DNA from 2 places in the Shewanella psychropiezotolerans genome. Region 2 is predicted to be linked to the other one. Evidence: predicted binding sites of a transcription regulator. Region 2 holds the regulator's gene; the other holds the start of a gene.

Region 1 (3,693 bases), 1.5 Mb from region 2:
ATTATCACCGATGCGGATCAAGTTTTCAGCCGGAACACCTATCTCTTTGGTCCAGATATCATAGGCTTCATCATCTGTATCATAAATGGTGACGCACAGACGCTCTTTAGGAATGTTCAGCTCTTGAGTCAGGAAGTTCCACGCAAATGTGATCGCTTCACGCTTAAAGTAATCACCGAAGCTGAAGTTACCTAACATCTCGAAGAAAGTATGATGACGTGCAGTGTAACCTACGTTATCTAAATCGTTATGTTTACCGCCGGCACGTACACAGCGCTGGGACGAGGTAGCACGAGTGTAATTACGTTTATCTTCACCCAGAAATACGTCTTTGAACTGGTTCATACCCGCGTTAGTAAAGAGTAACGTAGGATCGTTAACAGGGACCAGTGAACTGCTGTCCACAACCTGATGACCATTTTTGCGGAAATACTCCAAGAAAGCAGTTCTTAGCGCTGCAGTGCTTTGATACATGAAATCACCCTGAATTGAGATTACTTAAATTATTGGCATTGTGTTGGACGATTAATTAATCAAACTGACAATCGTTATTCAAAACACTTGCGCTATTTTGAGCCGTATTATAAGCAGTCTAAAGAATAACAACCAGAGTTTTAGGGAGGGTATTGCGCGAAATGAAGATAGAGTGTGAAAAAATAGGGCTTTACAACGGATGAACTCGATTAATCGTCAAAGCGATCCTAGTCCAGTATGAGGGGATTTGATCTTAGACGTAACCTATTTTAGTTATCACCTGTTTGATACGTGATGGGGGTTGGGCCATGGCCCTTACTGATATGGTTAGAAATAGTCGCGGCGCGCAAGTTGCGAAACCGCGATCTAGTGGGCCGAATGGCCCACCGAGTGACTTATATTCTATCGCCTGTGATTAAACACATCTCTAGAATACTTCACCAGTCTCGAGATCCACATTCTCATCACCAGTCGCTGATTCAGCCGCATCGGGAGATGCGAGTAACATGCCACGAAGTGCAGTTTCAATTTCTTCCGCAATTTCAGGATGTTCAATTAGATACTTACCTGCATTTGCACGGCCCTGACCAATTTTATTGCCTTTATAGCTGTACCAGGCACCCGCTTTCTCGACTAATTTATGTATCACACCAAGGTCGACGAGTTCACCAGTACGGTTGATGCCTTTTCCATAAAGAATTTGGAATTCAGCCTGTTTAAATGGTGCTGCTATCTTGTTTTTAACCACTTTGACACGGGTCTCGTTACCGATAACTTCGTCACGATCTTTGATTGCACCGATACGGCGAATATCGAGGCGAACAGAAGCGTAAAACTTAAGTGCATTACCACCGGTTGTGGTTTCAGGGTTACCGAACATTACACCAATCTTCATACGGATCTGGTTGATGAAGATAAGCATGGTATTGGTCTGCTTCAGGTTACCGGCAAGCTTACGCATCGCCTGACTCATCATACGGGCCGCAAGCCCCATGTGTGAATCACCGATTTCCCCTTCAATCTCAGCTTTCGGTGTCAAGGCCGCAACCGAATCGACGACGATGACATCGACGGCACCAGAACGGGTCAAGGCATCACAGATCTCTAACGCCTGCTCACCAGTATCTGGCTGAGAACAGAGTAGGTTATCGATATCGACACCTAACTTTTTAGCATATATAGGGTCTAACGCATGCTCTGCATCGATAAAGGCACATACTCTACCTTGGCGTTGTGCGGCAGCAATGACCTCTAACGTCAGTGTTGTCTTACCCGAAGATTCTGGTCCGTAAATCTCAACGATACGTCCTAAAGGAAGTCCACCGGCACCGAGTGCAACATCTAAAGAAAGTGATCCGGTAGAGATAGTCTCAACATCCATCGAGCGATTCTCGCCCAGTTTCATGATAGAGCCTTTACCGAACTGTTTCTCAATCTGACTTAAAACGGCATTCAGTGCTTTCTCTTTGTTCGCATCAATCTTCATTCCGATATCCTCTTCGCGCATAATCTAAGTCACGGCAACAACGCCGATATAAACTCGTGGCGACTCCGCTATTTGAGCTTAGGAAAACTTTATCCTGCTCGAATAGGGGTCTCAATATGCAAACTAGTATACTGTACAATCATACAGTATCAAGTGCTGATCATGATTATTTTTTTCTAGCCGTGTTCACTCAATTAGAAGCACTTGTTGCAGAAGAAAAATTCAATCTGACTATTTATTCTTTAAAGACGCAACTGGCTCGAAAAATTGCTAATATTGGCATCATATTTTTAAGGCGGCTCCAATGGAGCACCTTGCCTGTTCAATACCCCATAGAAGAAACGAGCTGTAGATGAATGCAATCGACACCCAAAACCTAGAAAAACACACACCTATGATGCGTCAATATTTGACGCTCAAGGCCGAAAACCCAGAAATGTTATTATTTTACCGCATGGGTGACTTCTACGAACTCTTCTATGACGATGCAAAGCGAGCATCCGAACTCTTAGGTATTTCGCTCACCGCCCGTGGTAAGAGTGGCGGCGATCCAATTCCCATGGCGGGACTGCCCTATCACGCCGTCGAAGGTTATCTCGCCAAACTTGTTCAGCTTAGGGTCTCTGTCGCTATTTGTGAGCAGATCGGCGATCCAGCTACCTCTAAGGGTCCGGTTGAGCGAAAAGTCGTTCGTCTCGTCACCCCAGGTACCCTGACCGACGAAGCTTTACTGCAAGAGAGACAAGATAACCTACTTGCTGCTGTATACCATGGCAAGGCAGGCTTTGGTTATGCCACCTTAGACTTAAGCTCCGGCCGTTTCGTGGTCAGTGAATTAGAGACAAGAGAAGGATTAGAGGCTGAGCTGCAACGTACTAATCCAGCCGAGCTTCTCTATAGTGAAGACTTCAGCGAGATGCCTCTCATCAAAGGATTCAATGGCAAACGCAGGCGCCCGGAATGGGAATTCGATTTCGATACCTCCCGTAAACTGCTCTTGGATCAATTTAAGACTAAAGATCTGCGCGGATTCGGCCTAGAAAACGCGCGTTTGTCACTGCAAGCGGCTGGATGCCTGATGCAGTACGTCAAAGATACTCAAAGAACCGCACTTCCCCACATCAACTCTATCGTGCTATTCAATCAAGATGACAGTATCGTGCTCGATGCCGCCACGAGAAGAAACTTAGAGCTGACAATCAACTTGCAAGGTGGGCGTGAAAATACCCTATCTGCCATATTAGATAATACAACGACCCCGATGGGCAGTCGTATGTTGCAACGTTGGATCCACGAACCGCTGAGAAATAAACAACAGATAGAATCTCGCTTAAGTGCACTCACCGAGTTGCTCGACAGCGGCCTGTTTGACACTCTGACTCCACATTTAAAAGCACTGGGCGACATAGAACGAATCACGGCCAGACTCGCACTGAGAAGCGCCAGGCCAAGGGATTTTTCTCGACTGAAGCAAGCATTATCTACCTTGCCCGACATTCAGCAGCTACTCATTGGTTGTCAGTCACCACATCTCAAGCGTTTAGCGACTATTATCGGTGAGTTCCCCGATGAGCTCGCGCTCCTCGACAGAGCAATTATAGACAATCCGCCTATGCTGATCCGCGATGGTGGCGTCTTGCGAGATGGCTACAACGAAGAGCTGGATCAATGGCGCGCCTTGAGTAAGGGGGCAACGGATTACCTCAAAGAGTTAGAGGCTCGTGAGAAAAATT
Region 2 (3,693 bases):
CTCATTCATGGAGAGGGATTTACTCAAGGAAGCCTCAGCCTCAGCTGCGGCAGTGCTGGCCTGATTTTTTTGTTCGGCTACCCAGATGTCGAAGTCGGCTTGGCTCAGGGCTTCAACCACGATTGGCATGAAGCCATGATCTTTACCACAGAGCTCGGCACACTGGCCGCGATAGGTACCTGGGATATCGATACGAGTCCATGCTTCATTGATGAAACCCGGGTTAGCATCTTTCTTGACGGCGAATGCGGGAACCCACCAGGAATGGATCACATCTTCAGATGTCATCAGGAAGCGAACTTTTTTATTGATGGGCAGCACTAAGGGCTTATCGACCTCGAGGAGATAGTTCTCTCCCTTCTCCTCGGTTCCTTCTATTTGTGCTCTCGGGGTTGAGAGTAAGCTATAGAATTCTATATCTTGATCGAAATAGCTGTAATGCCATTTCCATTGAGAGCCTGTGATCTTGATGGTGATGTCGGCATCACTAGAATCTTCCATGGCGATTAAGGTTTTAGTCGCTGGAATTGCCATAATAATGAGTATGATGAAAGGTGTAATGGTCCAGGCTATCTCGACCTTAGTACTTTCGTGGAAATTGGCTGCTACGGCACCCTTAGACTTTCGGTGATTGATCATGGAATAGATCATTACTCCGAAAACCACAACACCGATGGCGCAACAGATATACAGGATGATCATGTGCAGGTTGTATACCTGTCCACTGATATCCGTGACACCCTTGGTCATATTAAGGGGCATTTCTGATGCCAAAACGTATGGCGTAAATAGCAACGCCAGAAAAATATACAACACTCGCTTCACTAGACTTCTCCTCTGTCAAAAATTAAGACAAAGAAGAGTCACACAGTAAGTCTCTGCTCTATGCAAACTCTTCAGTTCCCAAAAAAGCAACGATGACTTCAAAGTGCAGTGGCGGTTCACTTGTTATTTTAGTTTGGCAGTCACTTACTACCAGAGTTAACCACGCTCGCACCTACGGCTGAATATATCAGTACCGACTTCAGCGAGGTAAATATCTGGCCTTACACAGATGGCAGGGCTTTACTACGCCGACTACTAAATCGTTTGGATATAACAAATTATCGTTGTTATATCCCTAACTTACTTGGTGTTGAATTATTGATCAAGATCACTTTTAATGAATTTTTTAAAAATTTCGAATAAAAATCAAATACAAAAAAGTCCCTTGCGGGACTTAAATAATCATTTTTCTATTGGCTACATTGACTGGAGATTAGTGCAGAGATCCAAATAAACAGGCTTGATTGAAGTGAGCATCTGTTTGTTCATGGGCTTTAGCATGTAAGTGACTATTCGCATCTTCGATGACAATGCCAAGGGCGCGAGCGCTCTTTTCTACGAGTCTGAGTCGTCGGTTGTCACGGGAATCTAGGACCTGAGTCCAGCAGATGACGGCACTGGATGTACCACTTATGAGTGCTTTTTCCATGGCCCATAAGGTTTCGATTTCGTCTTTAGCATGAACCAACAATACTCGGTCCATCCTAACACCGGCTTCGGCTAACATCTGCTTGTAACCTATGTTGGGAGGACTGATCAATACGATCCATTGCCCCTGATGGCTCAATGTGGCGAGCCGATTACTCACCTTTTTCAGTTCCACCCGGCCCTGAGTGTGGGTACTTACTGTAGTGATACTTCCACACTCTTGGGTGATGGACGCTTGGTCAAGGGGATTCGTCCATAAACCTGGGTGTCTAGGGCTATTTCCGATTAAATTTTTCATTACCAAGCTCCTTCGCCAATGTGCGATTTCATCTATTGCCAGTTGCCGTTACGGATCACACCGACTGCCAGCCCCTCAATGCTCAGGCTCTGACTGGTGAGATCGACCACTATCGGTGCATAGTCTTCATTTTCAGCATGGAGATAAACCATGCTGCCCTTTTTCTCGAAGCGTTTTACTGTGACATCCTCTTCCACTCTAGCCACGACAATTTGGCCATTCTTGGCTTGTGAAATCTTATGCACTGCGAGCAGATCACCCTCGAGAATGCCGATATCTTTCATGCTGTCGCCGCGCACCCTAAGTAGAAAGTCGGCACAGGGACGAAACATGCTTGGGTCGACCTGATAATGTTGTTCTATATGTTCCTGGGCAAGGATGGGTTCGCCTGCGGCAACCTGGCCGATCAATGGCAAGCCTAAATCTTCTGGCTCCGCAGCTTGTGTGAGTCGGATGCCGCGGGACGTACCGGGAATGATCTCTATGCGACCTTTCTTAGCCAGTGCCTTAAGATGTTCTTCGGCAGCGTTGGCGCTCTTGAAACCTAGTCGCTTAGCTATTTCGGCTCGAGTCGGAGGCATTCCTGTATCGGAAATATTACGCTTAATGAGTTCTAGAATCTCGGCTTGTCTTGGTGTCAAAGGTCTCATGATGAATCCTGTCTTTCTATACAGTTACTGTTAGTATATACAGTATTTTAGTCAGTGCAAGGATTAACCAAGATTAGTGAGTATGCAAAAAAACTCTCAATCGCAAGCCCATGGTTTATATTTATTATTTTGGTGTGACTACTCGGTGCTTATATAACGTTAAAAATAGGTGGTGGGCATGGCCTCCTTGAATTATATATCTTTTGTGCTGGTGGTTATCTCTCTAAACTGGCTTATTTTATGTTCTAGGCTATCGAGATGAATTGTACCTATACCTAATATTATTAACTTATGTTGCCTTATAAATGTGAACACCCGTAAAGCTATCTAATATTAATTTTTTTGAAAATTATATTCAATCTCAAGTGCTTTGAGTGTCGAATCAGGCATGCGGGGGATTTTGCTGACTACTATTAGGGAGATCTCTCTTTTATCTGGTATTCTATGCCGTTATTAAGAAGACTCACATTGTATAAGAAAAATGTCAAAAAAAGACTCTCTTTGGTATAAATCCTTACGTTGGATTCAGAAAAAGCTGGTACAAACAATAGTTGTACCCCATGACCCCTTCGCCGATCTCAACTTAGATCCAGATAAGCCTATGGTTTATGTGATGAAGACTGAATCTCTCAGCGACATCGCTTCCTTAAGTGAAATCACTAATAAGTATGGGCTTCCAAGCCCTTATGATGAGTTGGTTGTCGATGGTGAGCACACGCCGAGGGTGGTGTGTCTGGAAGGTGCCAAGCCGCTATTTGGCCAAAGAGAAAGTAACGAGTTTTTCTTAAATAGCTTTATGGATCTGCTCAAGGTACATAGGCAGAAGCCTGAACTGGATATACAGCTAGTGCCGGTTAGCCTTTACTGGGGGCGTACTCCAGGTAAAGAAGACGATACCATGAAGGCGGCGGTATTTGAGCGTCAAAATCCTACCTGGCTGCGAAAATGCCTGATGATCCTCTTCCTGGGTCGACATAATTTCGTTCAATTTTCTAATGCCGTCTCAATTCGTTATATGGCCGACGAACACGGCACCGACAAGCGAATTGCTCATAAGTTAGCTCGTGTTGCTCGAGTCCACTTCAGCCGTCAACGTAAGGTCATGACCGGACCTGTTTTGCCTAAACGTCAGGTGCTATTTCAAGACCTGTTAAATTCAGAGTCCCTGAAGAAGGCGATTCTGGAGGAAGCGGCGAGCAAGAAGATCTCCGAAGTCGAGGCCAGAGCAAAGGCGATGGAGTATCTCGATGAAGTTGCGGCGGATTACTCCGA

What was found. Region 2 encodes LexA, which represses DNA repair genes until DNA is damaged. Its sites were predicted from a motif close to TACTGTATNNNNATACAGTA; they were not measured.
Region 1: the regulator LexA is predicted to act here: its motif matches at 2,090-2,109, upstream of recA (recombinase RecA).

The regions. Positions count from the first base shown of each region.
Region 1 covers NZ_CP041614.1:1,712,000-1,715,692, reverse strand. Annotated here, with positions in the region: gene alaS (alanine--tRNA ligase) at 1-474, opposite strand, end outside; gene recA (recombinase RecA) at 902-1,960, opposite strand; gene mutS (DNA mismatch repair protein MutS) at 2,313-3,693, shown strand, end outside.
Region 2 covers NZ_CP041614.1:233,507-237,199, forward strand. Annotated here, with positions in the region: partial or broken gene coxB (cytochrome c oxidase subunit II) at 1-825, opposite strand, end outside; gene FM037_RS01060 (cell division inhibitor SulA) at 1,259-1,771, opposite strand; gene lexA (transcriptional repressor LexA) at 1,804-2,421, opposite strand; gene plsB (glycerol-3-phosphate 1-O-acyltransferase PlsB) at 2,903-3,693, shown strand, end outside.